3 regions of the Pseudarthrobacter sp. rb genome follow, and region 1 is predicted to be linked to each of the others. Evidence: predicted binding sites of a transcription regulator. Region 1 holds the regulator's gene; each other region holds the start of a gene.
The links. Region 1 encodes Rex, which represses fermentation and respiration genes when NADH is low (regulators of the CRP and FNR family bind a similar motif). Its sites were predicted from a motif close to CTTGTGAANNNNTTCACAAG; they were not measured.
Positions count from the first base shown of each region.

Region 2: benA (benzoate 1,2-dioxygenase large subunit) is a predicted target of Rex. The motif match lies at 4,496-4,515, and genes of this name have one in related genera.
Region 3: araB (ribulokinase) is a predicted target of Rex. The motif match lies at 3,193-3,212, and genes of this name have one in related genera.

Region 1 is NZ_JBWJAR010000006.1:177,857-183,869, forward strand. Features, by position in the region: gene ACWRN3_RS10480 (TlpA family protein disulfide reductase) at 1-573, opposite strand, end outside; gene ACWRN3_RS10485 (histidine phosphatase family protein) at 609-1,289, opposite strand; gene ACWRN3_RS10490 (YceI family protein) at 1,504-2,052, shown strand; gene ACWRN3_RS10495 (hypothetical protein) at 2,285-3,112, shown strand; gene ACWRN3_RS10500 (redox-sensing transcriptional repressor Rex) at 3,255-3,959, opposite strand; gene ACWRN3_RS10505 (glutaredoxin family protein) at 3,970-4,224, opposite strand; gene ACWRN3_RS10510 (HAD family hydrolase) at 4,303-5,121, shown strand; gene ACWRN3_RS10515 (30S ribosomal protein bS22) at 5,239-5,337, opposite strand; gene ACWRN3_RS10520 (helix-turn-helix domain-containing protein) at 5,488-5,700, opposite strand; gene ACWRN3_RS10525 (3-deoxy-7-phosphoheptulonate synthase) at 5,857-6,013, opposite strand, start outside.
Region 2 is NZ_JBWJAR010000015.1:18,143-24,155, reverse strand. Features, by position in the region: gene ACWRN3_RS17430 (1,6-dihydroxycyclohexa-2,4-diene-1-carboxylate dehydrogenase) at 1-748, opposite strand, end outside; gene benC (benzoate 1,2-dioxygenase electron transfer component BenC) at 748-2,319, opposite strand; gene benB (benzoate 1,2-dioxygenase small subunit) at 2,444-2,980, opposite strand; gene benA (benzoate 1,2-dioxygenase large subunit) at 3,016-4,401, opposite strand; gene catA (catechol 1,2-dioxygenase) at 4,731-5,612, shown strand; gene ACWRN3_RS17405 (benzoate/H(+) symporter BenE family transporter) at 5,703-6,013, shown strand, end outside.
Region 3 is NZ_JBWJAR010000027.1:13,890-19,902, forward strand. Features, by position in the region: gene araA (L-arabinose isomerase) at 1-536, opposite strand, end outside; gene ACWRN3_RS21485 (L-ribulose-5-phosphate 4-epimerase) at 566-1,294, opposite strand; gene araB (ribulokinase) at 1,291-3,051, opposite strand; gene chvE (multiple monosaccharide ABC transporter substrate-binding protein) at 3,319-4,446, shown strand; gene mmsA (multiple monosaccharide ABC transporter ATP-binding protein) at 4,555-6,013, shown strand, end outside.

The DNA.
Region 1 (6,013 bases):
CGCCACGGCGGCGGTGATGAGGGCTTTCAGGGTGCCCTTCTCGATTTCGCCGAGGACGCGGGAGGCCACCCGCCCCTGCTTGTCCAGCACCAGGGTGGTGGGCACGGCACCGGGCGGCACCAGGCCGGACACGGACAGCAGGACGCCGCCGTCCTTGTCGTCGAAGCTGGGGTAGGTCAGGTTGAAGGTTTTCTCGAAAGCCTCTGCCGTGGGCTTCTCGTCCCGGAGGTTGACGCCGAAGAACTGCACGCCCTGGTCCTTGAACTCCTGGTGCAGTTCCTCAAGGAGCGGCGCTTCCACGCGGCAGGGGGCGCAGGCGGCAAACCAGAAGTTCAGGACGCTGACCTTGCCCTGGAAGTCGGCCGGGGTGACGGCGGCGCCGCTGAAGAGCGCACCCTGGATCTGTACGGCTTCCTTGCGGTCCCCGGCGGCGAACTCGGTCACGGAGCCGTCGCCAGCAACGTAGTTCTTGTTGTCTCCCGCCTTGGCCTGCTTGGCCAGCGCATCCTCCTGGGCACAACCGGAGAGGCCAAGGGTCAGCGCGGTCAAGGCCATGCCGCCTGCTGCAAGCATGCTGCGGCGCGAGGGAAGGTTGCTGTTGCTCACTGCTAGGCTCCAGGGGTGCTGGCGGCACCGGGAAGAAGGGACGCCGCAGGTTCGCTGTACCCGACCCGCACCAGCGAGCCGTCGTCGTCGAACACCAGGGACGTGACGGATGTCAGGGTGCACTCGCGCTTGCGCGGGTCATGCCACAGCGGCCGGCCCTCCGCGCTCAGCCGTGCGGCCCAGATGGGCAGCTGGTGGCTGACCAGGATGGCCTCGGGCCCTGCGGCGCCGAAGTCGCCGGCAGCCAGTTCGATGGCCTTCAGCCGGGCGTCCTGGACGGCAGCCGCCACCCTCGCGGCCTGCTGCTTGTACGGCTCGCCCCATGACGGGCGCAACGGGTTGACCAGGCGGGGCCAGTGCCGCGGCCGGCGGAGTTCGGCTTTGGTGACCTTCATGCCTTCGAAGTAGTTTTCCGCTTCGATGATGCGCCCGTCGGTGTGGATCTGCAGGTGCAGCGCTTCCGACGTCGGCCGCGCGGTTTCCTGCGCACGGTCCAGCGGCGAGGCGGCCAGGTAGGTGATCCGGGCGCCGCGCTCGGCGCGCTCGCGGAAGTGTTCGGCAAGCATCCGGGCCATCTCCTGCCCCAGTTCGGAGAGGTGGAATTCCGGGAGCCGTCCGTAGAGAACGCCGTCGGGATTGTGGACCTCGCCGTGGCGGAGCAGATGGACAGTGGCTTGGGGCATGTTTACCAGTTTCTCAAAGATGGCGTGCGATCCGAAATCTTCCGGCCGTGCTTTCTACAAAGAGTAGAACTCAAGTTTCTGAAGAAATGTTCCGCAACCGGGAACAAAAGATGCAAACGCATGTTTATACTGGATGCAGCAAGTTAGTTGAGATTTCAACCGATGAAGTTTCAACCTCACGACCACAGCAGCATTCACCCCAAGGAGCAACATCATGGCACTTCCCGCAGACGTCACCACCGGCACCTGGACCCTGGACAACTCCCACAGCGAGATCGGCTTCACCGTCCGCCACGCGGGCATCAGCAAGGTCCGCGGCCAGTTCAGGGAAGCCGAGGCCACCCTGGACCTCGCCGAAAACGTGGCCGACTCCAAGGTCAACGCCACCATCAAGACCGCCAGCTTCGACTCCGGCGACGTCAACCGCGACGGCCACGTCCGCGGCGAAGACTTCTTCGACGTCGAGAAGTTCCCGGAAATCTCCTTCGTTTCCAACGCGATCGTCCCCAAGGGCGACGCCTACGAGCTCCAGGGCGACCTCACCATCAAGGGCGTCACCCGTCCCGTGGCCCTCGAGACCGAGCTCCACGGTGTGGCCGTCGATCCGTTCGGCAACACCCGCGCCGGCCTCACCGCCGAGACCACCATCAGCCGCAAGGACTTCGGCCTGACCTGGAACGCCGTCCTCGAGGCCGGCGGCGTGCTGGTCAGCGACAAGGTTGCCATCAACCTGGAACTGGCCTTCATCGCCCCCGCAGCATAAGTTTCGCGTTCACGGCACCCCGGTACCAGGCCATCCCGGCCCGGCACCGGGGTGCCGTGTTTAACAACGGCCCTTGCCCACGGGTTCACCTGCCGGCCGCGGGCGTGGATCCCACATGAATCACCCACAACTCCACCCGCCGGGGGTACGGTGGACTTAAGCCACGCTGGGGGGAAGGCTGAGGACCGATTCCCGGCAGCCTACCTGGATCCCGACCTGCAGAAGGAACGCCATGAGTACTCCTCCCGTCCCGCCTCCCGCGCCCCAAGACCCCCACTCCGGCAATGGCCAGCCAGGGAACGGCCAGTCCGGCAGCCAGCAGCCCGGACCGCAGCAGCCCCGCTACGGCCAGAACGCGCCGCAGTATGGCCAGAACGCTCCCCAGTACGGGCAGAACCAGCCCCAGTACGGTTCCCAGCCGCCGGCAGCGCCGCAGTACGGGCAGAACGCGCCGCAGTACGGTTCCCCGTACGGGCAGAATGCTCCGCAGTCCCCGGGCTACGGCCAGAATGCACCCCAGTACGGCCAGTCGCCGTATGGCCAGTCCCCTTACGGCCAGTATCCCTCTGAGCAGCCGCAGCCGGCCGGCAGCAACGGCATCCCCCAGCTGGTGAACATCGCGTTCTGGCTGCTGATCGCGGCCACCGCGATCTATGTCGTCTCCATCCTCATCAACCTCACCCAGCTGGATGCCCCGCAGTTCCGGCAGGAGTTTGAACAGCAGGTCCGGGCCAGCGGGGCGGGCATCACCTACGACGACATCAAGCCCTTCATCGCCGGCTCCCTGGTGGTCTTCGGCATCATCGGTGCCGCCCTCTACCTGCTGGTGGCCTTCTTCATCCGCAAGGGCAAGAACTGGGCACGCATCCTCGGAACCGTGTTCGCAGCGCTGTCCGTCCTTGGCCTGTTCGGAATCCCCTCCCTCGCAACGATCGGGACTGTCCTGGGAATCGCCGCCATCGTCCTGCTCTACCTCCCTGCCGCTGCCCCCTACTTCCGGAAGCAGCAGCCCTTCGCCAACCCGTATTCGGGCGGCTTCGGCAACCCTTACGGGCGCTGACCACCAACCACAGAACGCAGCGGGGGGGGGGGGGGGGGGGGGGGCGCCCGCCGCCGCGGCCCGGCCGCCGCCCCCCCCCCCCCCCCCCCGGGGGCGCCCGGGGTGGCCCCCCCCCCGGGCCCGCCGCGTTTAAACCGTGCCCCTAGGCTGTCTGCCCCGGCGCCTGCGCCCGCTGGGCGTGGTAAGCGAGGATTTGCAGCTCCGTGGCCATGTCCACCTTGCGGAGGTTGACCCCTTCCGGAACCTGGAGCATCACCGGTGCGAAGCTGAGCACGCTGTGCACGCCCGCCGCCACGACCCGGTCGCAGATGCCCTGCGCCACCGCCGCAGGAAGCGCCAGTACCACCATGTTGGCCCCGGTGCGGTGAAGGACGGTCTCAAGGTCCGCCACGTCGCTGACCCGCAGCCATCCCACCTCGTTGCCCACCACCATCTGGTCCGCGTCGAAGATGGCCACCACATCGAAGCCTCGCGATTCGAAGCCGCCGTAGCGCGCCAGCGCCTTGCCCAGGTTTCCGGCTCCGACGATCGCAACTTTCCAGTCATGCGTCAGCCCCAGTGCCGCGGCAATGTGGCGGCTGAGGTACTGGACCTCGTACCCCACTCCCCTGGTGCCGTAGGACCCCACGTGGGACAGGTCCTTGCGCAGCGTTGAGGAACTGACGCCGGAGGCTTCCGCCAAAGAGTCGGAGGAGACGCGCTCAACACCCTCGGCCAGCAGGGTGTTCAGGGCCCGGAGGTACAGGGTCAACCGCGCCACGGCAGCAGGGGGAATCTGCTTTGCCGGTGCACCCGCGGCATCAGGGATGCCCGGGACAGGCTGGGACGTTGAATCCAAGGACGTCACTCGCATCCCCCTAATTGGCCATGGCGCGCTGCAGGACGCGTTCCAGCCGGGCTTCGTCGATCTTCCAGAAGTCGCGCTGCACCCCGTCAACCAGGACCACGGGGATCTCTTCGGCGTAACGCTCCCGCAGTTCGGGCTGGTTGTCCACCAGCTCTTCGCTCCAGGTGAGGCCCAACGAGGCAGTGACCCGGCCGACGGCGTCGCGCGCCTCCTCGCAAAGGTGGCAGTCAGCTTTGGTGACCAGGACGACGCGGGGGGTAGCCATGGCTTAACGGTATCGCCGTTCGCGCCGTGCGGGTGACGCCGACGGCGCCCAGCGAGTGGATTGACTAGACTCAAGTCCATGCCCCAGGAGAAATACGTCGCCGTCGTCACGCGGCCGGTTGCTGCGCCGCAGCCCGGTGAAGCGGCGTTTTTCGATGTGGACAATACCCTGATGCGCGGGGCCAGCCTCTTCCACGTGGCGCGGAAGATGCACCAGCGCGGCGCGTTCACCCTTGCCCAGGCGGCCGGATTCGCGTGGAAGCAGTTCAAGTTCGTGGCGCGCGGTGAGAATATCGACGACGTCCATGCGGTACGTGATTCGGCCCTGACGCTCGCCGCCGGCATCACGGTTGACGACATCAAGGCCCTCGGCGAAGAGGTCTACGACGAGATGATCGCGTCCCGGATCTGGCCGGGTGCCAAGGCCTTGGCGGAACAGCACCTCCGGGTGGGCCGGCGCGTCTGGCTGGTGACGGCAACCCCTATTGAAGTGGCAACAGTCATCTCTACCCGCCTGGGGCTGACCGGAGCGCTCGGGACAGTGGGTGAGGTGTCGGACGGGATGTACACCGGCCGCCTGGTGGGGGACATCCTGCACGGCTCGGCCAAAGCCGTAGCGGTCCAGGGCATCGCGGACCAGGAGGGCCTGGACCTCAAGCGCTGCTGGGCGTACAGCGACTCCTACAACGACGTGCCGCTGCTGTCACTGGTGGGACACCCCGTGACCATCAACCCGGACGCCAAGCTCCGCCGCCACGCCCGTGACCGGAACTGGCCCGTTTATGATTTCCGCGCGGGCCGCCGCGCCGCCACCCTGGGCCTGAAGGCGGCAACCTTCGGCGGCGCTGTCTACGGCCTCTGGAAGGGCTTCGCCCGCATCCGCGGCCCACGGGCATAACCCACCCCACCGCAGGCAAGAGCGTGCAGGCAAAAGCCTCCAGCCACTACCCTGAGACAAAAAAATGCCCGCCGCCTTTGGAAGGCGGCGGGCATTTCCACGCTGTTCGAAGTATCTCTACTTCTTGTTGCGGCGCTGGTGACGGGTCTTGCGAAGCAACTTGCGGTGCTTCTTCTTGGCCATACGCTTGCGACGCTTCTTGATAACTGAACCCACGAAAGTTCCTTACAAACTAGATGCAGTACCTGCCTGATGGGGAATGTCCGCGGACAAAGCTACGAACTGAACAACTGACAGATTCTTACAATGACGTAAAACGTTCCTTAACAGGGTACCGCTTATCGGGAGCGGCTCAGGACAGGCCCCTCAGGCGGTCTCGGTGTGGCCGTCCACAACAGCACCCTTGAGGTACTGTTCGACGGCGTTTTCGGGGACCCGGTAGGAGCGGCCGAAGCGCACCGCGGGCATTTCGCCGGAGTGAACCAGGCGGTAAACAGTCATTTTGGAGACGCGCATGACCTCAGCTACTTCAGCCACGGTCAGGAACTTCGCGTTGGAGAAGTTCTGTTCTGCCGACATTTCCCTATTTTCCTTTGCTGACGGATGGACAACAGTGACCCCAGGTACGTGCCAATGCGGTGTTCCGATGCTGAGCCATCCACCAACCACCTTAAATAGATACTGTAGATGTTCATGTGGCAGATGTGAAAGTAGTGGCCTCCCCTATTTCACCCCCTAATTCTGCTGCCGCCGCTTCCGCGCCGATGCCGCCAGTTGCTCCAGGACAGAAGCGGAGACATCCCAGTCCATGCACGCGTCGGTGACGCTCTGGCCGTAGACCAGTTCCGCCCGTCCCGCGGCGTACTGATCAACGTCAAGGTTCTGGGCGCCG
Region 2 (6,013 bases), on a different contig from region 1:
GCGCCGCCTGCTCGTCGAGGGTGCCGTAGCGCTTCATGAATGAGGAGTCCACCGTCTGGTCAACGATGGTCTGGTACCAGTCCTTCTCGGTGGCGGATTCGGCGTCCGGCCCGCGCTTGACCTTCCGCGGCGGGGCTTCCGTGCCACCCGGGGCGGTGGCCACCACGCGGATGCCGTGCCCGGCCACCTCCATGGCCAGCGACTGGGTCAGGGCGTTCACGCCACCTTTCGCCGCAGCGTAGGGCACCCGGTGCATTCCGCGGGTGGCCACCGAGGAGACATTCACGATTGTGCCGGAGCCCTGCTCCATCATGGCCGGCAGGACTGCCCGGCAGGTCCACAGCGTGGGAAAGAGCGAGCGGCGGATCTCCTTCTCGATCTTCTCCTCGTCGTACTCCTGGTAGGGGCGGGCCCAGATGGTGCCGCCCACGTTGTTGACCAGGACGTCCACGCGGCCGTGGGCTGCGAGCGCGGCCTTGATGGCCTGGGTGGCGCCGGCGAAGGTCTCCAGGTCTGCGGTGACGGACGTGGCCGACCCGCCCGAGCCCGAGGCTTTGGCGGCCTCGTCGATGCCGCGGGCAACGTCGTGGACCAGGTCCGCGCGGTCCACCAGGACCACGGCGCCGCCTTCGGCACCGATGCGCTCGGCCACCTTCCGGCCGATCCCCTGGGCGGCACCGGTGACGACGGCGACCTTGCCGCCGAACCTGCCCGGCGTCACGTATTGCCCGGCGTACGGCGCAGCCATCAGCGGCCGGCCTTGGCGTCGATGGCCCCGGCCATGGTGTCCTTCGCGTCCTGGGCATGGGCGGTGATGACGGCGCGCAGATGGTCCTTGTCGCCGCGTTCGAAGGCGTTCACGATCTCAAGGTGGTCCTGGGTGACGCGTTCGAAGATCGGCGTGCCGGCTTCGAAGGCCGCGGCCATCTGGGCGTGGACGTCCAGGCGCCGGTAGGACTCCAGGAGCATCGGGTTGTCGCAGACCATGAAGAGGTACTCGTGAAATTCCTCGTTGGTGCGCGCGAACTCCTCGGGGTCGGTGATGTTCCCGCCCTGCACCGAGCCGGTGGTGGCTTCCGCGAGCCGGCGGAGCTGGCGAAGTTGCTGTTCGCTGAGCCTTCCCAGCAGCAGTTCGCTGACCGCAAGCTCCAGGCCCATGCGGGCGTCCAGCTGGGCGAAGCTGTCCTCCTTGCGGAAATCCAGCCGGCCGGTCTCCAGCGAGGACACGGCCTCGCCGCGGCTCATGGTGTCGCCCTCGACCTGGATCTTCCCGGCCGGTGCGGGGGCGCCGGTTTCGGCGTCGCCCCCGGTGGTCTCCTTCGGCGCGAAACGTTCGAAGTAGAAGTTGGCGGGCTTGATGCCTTCGGTGTCCAGCCACTTGGAGACGGCGTTGACCATGGGCGGCGGGCCGCAGAGGTAGATGTCCACGTCGCCGTCGTTGAGGTGCTTCGGTTCGATGATCTGGGTGACGTAGCCGGTGTGCGGGGCGGAAGTGCCGGGCTCGGAGGCGATGTAGTCCCAGGTGAAGCCGGGCAGTTTCGCCTCGTAGGCGCGGAGCCAGTCAAGGCCCACGATGTCCGCCTCGCGGGTGAGCCCGTAGATGAGGTGGACCGGGGTGGACGGCGGGTTTTCGGAGAGCTTTTCCAGGATGGACAGCAGTGGGGCCAGCCCGGTGCCGCCGGCCAGGAGCAGCAGGGGCCGCTTTGGCTCGCGCAGGAAGAAGGATCCGTACGGGCCCGTGAACTCGATGGCATCGCCTACCGCGGCGCGGTCGCGCAGGTACTCGGACATGGCGCCCTGCGGAGTCACGCGGACCATGAAGGACGCATCGTCCACCTCGGGGCCGCTGCTGAAGGAGTAGGAGCGCTCGGCGTCGGTGCCGGGAACCTTGAGGTTGACGTACTGCCCGGGGAGGAAGGCAAGTGCGTCCCGGTTCTCCACCTCAAGGGTGAAGGACACCGTGGTGTCGGTGTGCCGGTTGAGCTCCTTGATGGTGGAGCTGAACGTGGCGGCCGCCGTCTTGGCCGATTCGGACGTGGCCGGGATCTGGATGGCCAGGTCGGACTCCGGGACGGCCTGGCACGTCAGCAGGTAACCCTTTTCGAGCTCCTCCTCCGTCATGGCGTCGTCGATGAAGTCGCCCGGGTCGAAGGAGCCGGAATCGCAGAACGCCTTGCAGGTGCCGCACGCGCCGTCGCGGCAGTCCGACGGAATGTTGATCCGCGCCTTGTAGGCCGCGTCCATGACGGTCTCATAGTCACCGACCTTGATGACTTTGGTAACGCCATCTTCGAAGCTGAGGGCTACTTTGTGGCCCATGGGGTCCTCCTGACTGGGGCGGCCGCGTCGTCGCGTCCGGGGAAAAGTTATGGCGTGCCCGGCGGGCACGGGATGGGACCTGCCGTTCGGCGCCCGTTGGTCCCGGGCGCCGGCTGCGGGCAGGTCAGATCATGTAGACGTCCACCACGTGGTGGATGTAGTCGTTCTTCAGGACGACTTTCTTCTTCAGGATCACCGGCTGCGGGCCGGAAAGGTCCACCGTGTAGTAGCTGGTGCCGAAGTAGGTGTCCGTCGTGTTGTAGCGGAAGTAGAGGGTGAACCAGTTGAAGCGCACGTCCACCTTGCCGCCGTCGTTCGCCACAACCTCCACGTCCGTGATGTTGTGGCCCGTGCGCGGCTCCGGGAGGGAGGTGGCCGAAGACCTGTCGGTCTTGATCCGGAACACCCGGTCCTCAATGCCGCCGCGGTTGTCGTAGTAGATCAGGGAAATCTCGTTCTGGGGATCCTGCGTCAACTGGTCGTCCACGTCCCAGGCCGGCATCCAGAATTCGGAGTCCGGGTGGTAGCACTCCAGCCATTCATCAAACTGGCGGTCATCCAGCAGGCGGGCTTCCCGGTAGAGGAACGCCCGGACGGTTTCGAGGGTTGCGATCTCCTCCGCGGTCTTCAGGACCGGGGCGGTGTGGGTCAGGTTGGTCATGGGTTCTGCGCTCTCTATGGTTCCGGCGGGCTCTCTCAGGCGGTGACGGGAACGGATTCCAGTGCGGAACGTTCCTCTTCCTCCGCCAGGGCCCGGTCCATGACTTCCTTCCAGTACCCGTGCTGGATGGGGTAGAGCCCCTCATCTTCGGTGCGCACGCCGGAGGCGATCACCCTGGTCATGCCCAGGGCCTGCGCCTGCTCGTCCGGGCCGGCGATCTCGTGGGTGGAGCCGCGGGTCATGTCGTTCCACGGGGCGCTGGTGGCCCAGTAGGTCTTGTTGCAGGAGCGGAATTCCTCCAGGTCGTCCGGGGTGGCCATGCCCGTGGCGTTGAAGAAGTCCTCGTACTGGCGGATGCGCTTGGAACGGTTCTCCTGGGACTCCCCCTTGGGGGCGATGCAGTAGATGGTCACCTCGGTCTGGTCCGCGGAGATCGGCCGGAAGTGGCGGATCTGCGAGGAGAACTGGTCCATGATGTAGACGTTCGGGTACAGGCAGAGGTTGCGGGAGATGTTGATCATGAAGTTGGCCCTCTCCTCGCCGTACTTGGCCACAAGCTCGTCGCGGCGGTCCCAGAGCGGGCGGTCCTGGGGGTTGGTCCATTCCTGCCACAGCAGCAGGTGGCCGTGGTCGTAGGAGTAGAACCCGCCCTTGACCTTGCCCCATTTGCCGGCATCCATGGCCTTGGTCTTGTTGGCGGAGTCTCCGGCGCTGCGGCGGGCCGTGGTGGCTGCGTAGTTCCAGTGCACGGCGGTGACGTGGTAGCCGTCCGCCCCGTTCTCGGCCTGGACCTTCCAGTTGCCGTCGTAGGTGTAGGTGGAGGAACCGCGCAGCACTTCCAGGCCTTCCGGTGACTGGTCGACGATCGAGTCGATGACCTTGGTGGCGTCGCCGAGGTGCTCCTCGAGCGGGAGCACGTCAGCCTTCAGCGAGCCGAACAGGAAGCCGCGGTAGGACTCAAAGCGGGCCACCTTGGTGAGGTCGTGTGAGCCTTCCTTGTTGAAGGTCTCGGGGTAGCCGGCGTTCCGGGAGTCCTTGACCTTCAGCAGCTCCCCGGAGTTCTTGAAGGTCCAGCCGTGGAACGGGCAGGTGAAGGTGGTGCGGTTGTCCGTCTTGCGGCGGCACAGCATGGCGCCGCGGTGCGAACAGGCGTTAACCAGGCAGTTCAGGTTCCCGTCCTTGTCCCGGGTGATCATCACGGGGGTGCGGCCGATGTAGGTGGTGAAGTAGTCCCCCACGTTGGGGATCTGCGACTCGTGGGCGAGGTACACCCAGTTGCCTTCGAAGATGTGCTTCATCTCGAGTTCGAAGATCTCCTGGTCGGTGAAGATCTCGCGCTTGGCCCGGATGACGCCGTTCTCGCGGTCGTCGATCACGGCGTCGGCAAGGACCTCGCGGGCATGGATCAGGTTCTCGGTCATGGCGTGCTCCTTCATTGGAGATTGCTGGACGGATGGGCGGAGGTCCACTCGGGAAGAGGCTTCGGCGGCGGACGTTGTCCAGCAATTCTTGCCGCTCGTGATTGGCCTCACATCAGGCAAATACCTAGGTTCTACCAAGGGTGAGTTTATGTACTGATAATGACTCAAAAGACGCCTAGTTGATATTTGTAGCGTCCTTATCTCCACGCCTACGCTTGAGACCGAGATCACGCGGTGCCGAGCAGGGCAGGTGGAACGTCCCGCCCCGCCAGCCGCGTGGGGAGCAGGAGCCCTTCCTGTCCCATTCAATGAAGAAGGTGGACATCGTCATGACCCAAACCCCAACGGACAGCCGCACGGAAAACGAAGGCACCGCCGTCGAAGCAGGCTCCAAGGCAACCGAGCGGTTCGCTGCGTCAGGCAAGCTCTCCCGCGTGGATGTATCCAAGGAACGGGTGAGCCTGCTGGCCGGCGCACTGATCAAGGCCGCCAACGACATCGTCGTCGAGCACCAGGTCACCTACGAGGAATACAACGCCCTGAAAGCATGGCTGATCAAGGTGGGCACGGACGGTGAATGGCCGCTGTTCCTCGACGTCTGGCTTGAACACACCGTTGAGGACGTGAACTCCCAGGACCGTCCCGGCACCGTCGGCACCATCGAGGGTCCCTACTACGTTCCCGGCTCTCCGGAACTCCAGACGCCCGCCACGGTGGAAATGCGCGACAACGAAGAGGGCACCCCGCTGCGCTTCACCGGCCAGTTCACCGACACCGACGGCAACCCCATCCAGGGTGCCCAGGTGGAGATCTGGCACGCGGACGCCGCCGGCTTCTACTCCCAGTACGCCCCGGGCATGCCCGAGTGGCTGTTCCGGGCCACCGTCAAGGCCTCCGACGACGGCCGGTTCGAGATCAACACGATGCGTCCGGCGCCCTACCAGATCCCCACGGACGGCGCCTGCGGGCAGCTGATCAACGCCGCGGGCTGGCACGCCTGGCGTCCCGCGCACGTCCACATCAAGGTGTCCGCGCCGGGCTACGAGCCGGTCACGCAGCAGCTGTACTTCCCCGGCGACCCCCACAACGCGGACGACATTGCCTCGGCCGTGAAGCCTGAACTGATGCTGGACCCCCGCCCCCGTACCGACGGGAAGGGCGAGGAAGTAGTTTATGACTACGTCCTGGCAAAGCAGGGCCAGAAGAAGTAGCACGCAAACTGGGAGACACCCCCGCACGGAGGCGCTCCGGAGCTGATGCTTCGGAGCGCCTCCGGTTTTCCTCGCCAGCCAGGAGTTCCGATGAGCCATCCCCGCCCCGACCCGGCCGCCACATCCGTCGGGTCAGCCCCGCCGGCGCCGTCGCCGGAACCCCTGCTGGAACGCCCGGGGGTCCGGCCCGCTGGTCCGCGCCGGATTCTTCGCGACCTGGGCCTGTCATATGTCTCCAACGGGGCAATCGGGCTTATTTTCGCGGCGTCCGGGCCCATCGCCGTTACCCTGGCCGTGGGGACGGCCGGTGGCCTGACCCAGGGCCAGCTGTCGTCCTGGGTTTTTGGCATTCTCTTTTCCGGCGGGGCGGCCACGCTGCTGATGTCGCTCATTTACCGGCA
Region 3 (6,013 bases), on a different contig from region 1:
CGGACGGCGGCCCAGCCGGCCGCGGCGCGCTGCCAGGAGCCCACCTGGCGGGCAACTTCGGGGTTGGAAACGTGCCCGACGACGGTCTTCCGGGCGATGCCCAGGCGGGACTGGATGTAGCCGAACTCGCGGTCGCCGTGGGCAGCCTGGTTCAGGTTCATGAAGTCGAAGTCGATGTCCGCCCACGGCAGGTCGCGGTTGGCCTGCGTATGCAGGTGCAGAAGGGGCTTGCGCAGCAGGTCCAGGCCCTGGATCCACATCTTGGCCGGGCTGAAGGTGTGCATCCAGGCTGTAACGCCGATGACCGAGTCATCCGAGTTTGCCTCCAGCGCGGTGCGGCGGATGGCATCCGAATCGGTCAGGACCGGCTTCCACACAATCTTGACCGGAACGGCGGAGGAGGCATTGAGCTGGTTGGCGATCTCCTGCGACTGGGCGGCCACCTGCTTGAGGACTTCCTCCCCGTAGAGGTGCTGGCTGCCGGTGAGGAACCAGACTTCGTATCCGTCGAGGGAGGTGTTTGCTGCGGTGCTCATGAATTCTCCTGGGAAGAGTTTCGGGCCGGTTATTGGCCGTAAACGTTCTGGTAGCGGGCGTAGAGGGAGTCGATGTGGTCCTGGTCGATGGGCAACGGCTCGCCCAGTTGCCGGGAAATGTGCACGGTGCGGGCCACTTCCTCGCACATGACGGCGGCCTTCACGGCGGACCGGGCGTCCTTGCCGATGGTGAACGGGCCGTGGTTCTGCATCAGGACCGCCGGGGACTTGGAATTTTTCAGCGTCTCCACGATCCCGTGGCCGATCGAGTCGTCGCCGATCAGTGCGAACGGGCCCACTGGGATGGAACCGCCGAACTCGTCTCCCATCATGGTCAGCACGCACGGGATGGCCTCCCCGCGGGCTGCCCAGGCGGTGGCGTAGGTGGAGTGGGTATGCACCACCCCGCCCACTTCCGGCATGTGGCGGTAGACATAGGCGTGTGCTGCGGTGTCCGACGACGGGGACAGCGGCGGGTTGCCCCAGTCCACCGTGCCGCCGCCACCAAGGTTGGTGCCCCTGACCGGGGTGCCGTACAGGTCGGTCACGATCATCTGCTCGGGGGTCAGGTCCTGGTAGGAGACACCGGAGGGCTTGATGACCATGAGGTCGGTGCCGGGCACCCGGGCGGAGACGTTGCCCGCGGTCCACACCACCAGGCCGTACCGGGTCAGCTCGGCATGGAGGGCCCACACTTCCGCCCGGACACGGGCGATGGTTTCCAGGAGGCCGGTTCCGGCGCCGGTTACGGCGCTCATGCGGACACCTCCACAGGTGATTCGGACAGGGAGCCTGCGCCTGACAGACCCGTGCGGGCAACTCTGCGCTGGATGGCCTTGAGCCGGTGCATGACGTCGTTGCCGCCCCGGCCGAAGTAGTCGTGGAGGGTCTTGTATTCCTGGAACAGTTCTTCGTAGGCGGCCGCGTTTTCGGGAATTGGGGTGTAGACCTCCCCGGGCTCGGCGCCCATGGCCGCGGCGGCCTCACGGATGTCCGCGTATTCGCCTGCTGCGACAGCGGCGTGGATGGCCGATCCCAGGGCCGGACCCTGTTCCGAGCCGATGGTGGACAGCTGCAGGCCGGTGGCGTCTGCGTAGATCTGCATCAGGAGTTTGTTCTTGAGCAGGCCGCCGGCCACGATGAATTCCTTGACCGGAACCCCGGCGTCGCGGAAGGCGTCCACTATGGTGCGGGTTCCAAAGGCGGTGGCTTCCAGCAGCGCGCGGTAGGTGTCCTCGGGCCTTGTGGCCAGGGTCTGGCCCACCACAATGCCCGAAAGCTCGTGGTCCACCAGGACCGAACGGTTGCCGGAATGCCAGTCGAGCGCGATCAGGCCGTGCTCTCCGATGGCCTGCCGGGATGCCAGTTCGGTGAGGTACTCGTGGATCCCCAGTCCGGCGCCCTCGGCAGCCTGGTGGTATTCGGGCGGGACGCCGTACTTGGTGAACCAGCCGAAGATGTCCCCCACGCCTGACTGTCCGGCCTCGTAGCCCCACAGGCCCGGCACGATGCCACCATCCACGGCACCGCACATTCCCGGTACCTCGCGCAGCTCACTGCCGTTCATGACGTGGCAGGTGGAGGTGCCCATGATCGCCACCAGCTGGCCGGAGTCCACCGCCTTCGCGGCCGGGGCCGTGACATGGGCGTCAACGTTTCCCACGGCCACCGCGATGCCCTCCGGCAGCCCGGTCCAGGCGGCTGCCTCCGCCGTCAGGGTGCCGGCGGCGTCCCCCAGCTGGCCGATGGTGTGCTCCAGCTTGGAGCTGACAAAGTCCTTGAAGTCCGGGTTCAGGGCGGCCAGGAAATCCTCCGACGGATACCGGCCATCCTGGTAGATGCCCTTGTAACCGGCAGTGCAGGCGTTGCGGACATACCGGCCGCAGAGCTGCCAGACGATCCAGTCCGCAGCCTCCACCCAGTGGTCCATCGCGGCGTAGGCCTCCGGGTCCTCCTCCAGCAGCTGCAGCCCCTTGGCGAATTCCCATTCGGAGGAGATCAGGCCCCCGTAACGGGGAAGCCAGTCCTCCCCCCGTTCGGCGGCAAGCCGGTTGATCCGGTCGGCCTGGCCCTGCGCAGCATGGTGGCGCCAGAGCTTTACGTAGGCGTGCGGGCGGTTGGCGAAGCCGGGCAGTTCATTGAGGGGCGTGCCGTCCGCCTTAACCGGAACCATGGTGCAGGCAGTGAAATCCGTGGCAATGCCGACGACGGCGGCGGGGTCGATCCCGGCGTCCGCCACAGCGGCGGGAACGGCGGTCCGCAGGACGTCCCGGTAGTCGTTGGGCACCTGAAGTGCCCATTCCCCGGGAAGCCGGGCGCCGTCGTTGCCCGCGGTGTCCCGTGGCAGGACGTCGGTGACCACCGCGTGGGGGTACTCATGGACGGCGCTGCCCAGTTCCTTGCCGTCGCGGACACGCACCACCACGGCACGGCCTGAAAGGGTTCCGTAATCCACCCCGATGACGCAATGGTCATGGCGGGACTCGGAACCGGGAGTGAACAGCGCATCTGGCATGGGGTTGCCTCCGTCCGGGAGGCAGGGGCCTCATTACCGGGTTTGTAGGGGTCAGGGTGTAGCTACGTGCTGCAGCAAGTGTGAACGCTAACAACGAAGAAGTCAATGAAGCCGAAAAGTTTCCGAAATTCCTGCCAGCCACTCTTGTTAGCGTTCACAAACCGGTCTATATTGAACCGACACATCAACAATGTGGCCAGGACCCGGGAGCACTGGTGCTGCCTGGTCCACCAACACTTCGCGGCAGTGCTGCCGCGGAAGGAGAAAATGGTGAGAATCAAAAAACTGATGGGCGCGGTGGCCCTTGTCCTCGCCCTGACGGTGGGCGCCACAGGTTGCGGCTCCCGCGGCGGGGCCAGCGAATCCAGCGGTGCCGCCAAGCCCAGCGATTCACTGGTAGGCATTTCGATGCCCACGCAGACGTCCGAACGGTGGATCGCCGACGGCGCCAACGTGGAGAAGTCCCTGAAGGACCTCGGCTACAAGACGGACCTCCAGTTCGCCAATGACGACATCCCCACCCAGGTGTCGCAGATCGAAAACATGCTGACCAAGGGCGCCAAGGCCCTGATCATCGCCGCCATTGACGGCACCACCCTGACTGACGTCCTGGCCAAGGCCAAGGAGCAGAACGTCAAGGTCATCGCGTACGACCGCCTCATCAACGGCACGCCCAACGTCGACTACTACACCACGTTCGACAACTACACGGTGGGTGTCCAGCAGGCCACCTCGCTGCTGACCGGGCTGGGCCTCGTCGACGCCAGCGGCAAGAAAGTGGACGGCAAGGGCCCCTTCAACATCGAGCTTTTCGCCGGCAGCCCCGACGACAACAACGCCAACTTCTTCTGGACCGGCGCCATGGACACGCTCAAGCCGTACCTGGATGCCGGCACCCTGAAGGTCCCCAGCGGCCAGACCAAGTTTGAGCAGGCAGCCATCCTTCGCTGGCAGGCCCCCGTGGCCCAGAAGCGCATGGAGGACATCATCACCTCCGCCTACAGCTCCGGCACCAAGCTGAACGGTGTGCTGTCCCCGTATGACGGCCTCTCCATCGGCATCATCTCGGCCCTCACCAGCACCGGCGGCTACGCCAAGGGAACCCTGCCCGTGGTAACCGGCCAGGACGCCGAGAAGGGTTCCGTCAAGTCCATCATCGCCGGCGAGCAGTACTCCACCATCTTCAAGGACACCCGCCAGCTCGGCGCACAGGCCGTCAAGATGGTTGATGCTGTCCTCAAGGGCCAGGGACCGGAAACCAATGACACCAAGACCTACAACAACAAGGTCAAGGTTGTCCCGGCCTTCCTGCTGAAGTCCGTGATCATCACCAAGGACAACTACAAGAAGGAACTGATCGACTCGGGTTACTACACCGACGCCGACGTCAAGTAGTCAGCGTCCGGGGGCCGTGGCCGGGCCGCGAGTCCGGCCACAGCCCCCTCCCGCCGCCGCCTGCAGCAGCAGGAAGGCCCAGCTTCGACCAGTCAGTGGGAATTGACGATGAACACACCCATTCTTCAAATGCGAGGAATCACCAAGACGTTCCCGGGCGTAAAAGCCCTCCAGGACGTCACCCTGGATGTGAACCGTGGAGAGGTCCACGCCATCTGCGGTGAAAACGGAGCCGGCAAATCAACGCTCATGAAAGTGTTGTCCGGCGTCTATCCGCACAACAGCTTCGACGGGGAGATCCTCTTCGAGAACGAACCCTGCAACTTTTCCAGCATCTCTGACAGCGAGAAGCGCGGGATCGTCATCATCCACCAGGAACTGGCCCTGAGCCCGTACCTGTCCATCGCCGAGAACATCTACCTGGGCAACGAACAGGCCACCAACGGGTGGGTGGACTGGCGCAAGACCAACCTGGAGGCAGCCCGGCTGCTGGCCCGCGTCGGCCTCGACGAAAACCCGGTCACCCCCGTGCAGCACATCAGCGTGGGCAAGCAGCAACTGGTGGAAATCGCCAAGGCGTTGTCCAAGGAAGTGAAGCTGCTGATCCTGGACGAGCCCACGGCCGCCCTCAATGATGAGGATTCCGGCCACCTGCTGGACCTGATCCTCCACCTGAAGGGCCAGGGCGTCACCAGCATCATCATCAGCCACAAACTCAATGAGATCCGCAAGGTGGCGGACGCCGTCACCATCATCCGGGACGGCAAGACCATCGAGACCCTGCGGCTCGACGAAGGCCAGATCACCCAGGAGCGGATCATCCGCGGCATGGTGGGCCGGGACTTGGAGAGCCTGTATCCGGACCGCGAGCCGCGGATCGGCGAGGAAGTCCTGCGGATCGAGGACTGGTCCGTGCGCCACCCCCAGGACCACAGCCGCATGGTGGTCAACAACGCCAACCTGCACGTCAGGAAGGGTGAGGTGGTGGGGCTTGCCGGCCTCATGGGCGCCGGGCGCACCGAACTTGCCATGAGCGTCTTCGGCCGCACCTACGGCACCGCCACCTCCGGCAAGGTCTACAAGTACGGCGAGGAAATCAACACCGCAACGGTGTCCGACGCCATCAGGCACGGCATCGCCTACGCCACTGAGGACCGGAAGCACTACGGGCTGAACCTCATCGAGGACATCAAGCGGAACATTTCCCTGGCAGCACTGCGCAAGCTTGCCAAGCGCGGCTTCGTGGACAAGAACCAGGAGACCGTGGTGGCCAACGGCTACCGCAGGAGCATGAACATCAAAGCCCCGTCGGTGGCCGCCATCACCGGGAAGCTGTCCGGTGGAAACCAGCAGAAGGTGGTGCTGAGCAAATGGATGTTCTCCGACCCGGACGTGCTCATCCTCGATGAACCCACCCGCGGAATCGATGTCGGGGCCAAATACGAGATCTACACGATCATCGCCAAACTCGCGGCCGAAGGAAAAGCCGTCATCGTGATTTCCTCGGAACTTCCCGAACTCCTGGGCATCTGCGACCGCATCTACACCCTCGCTGCCGGGCACATCA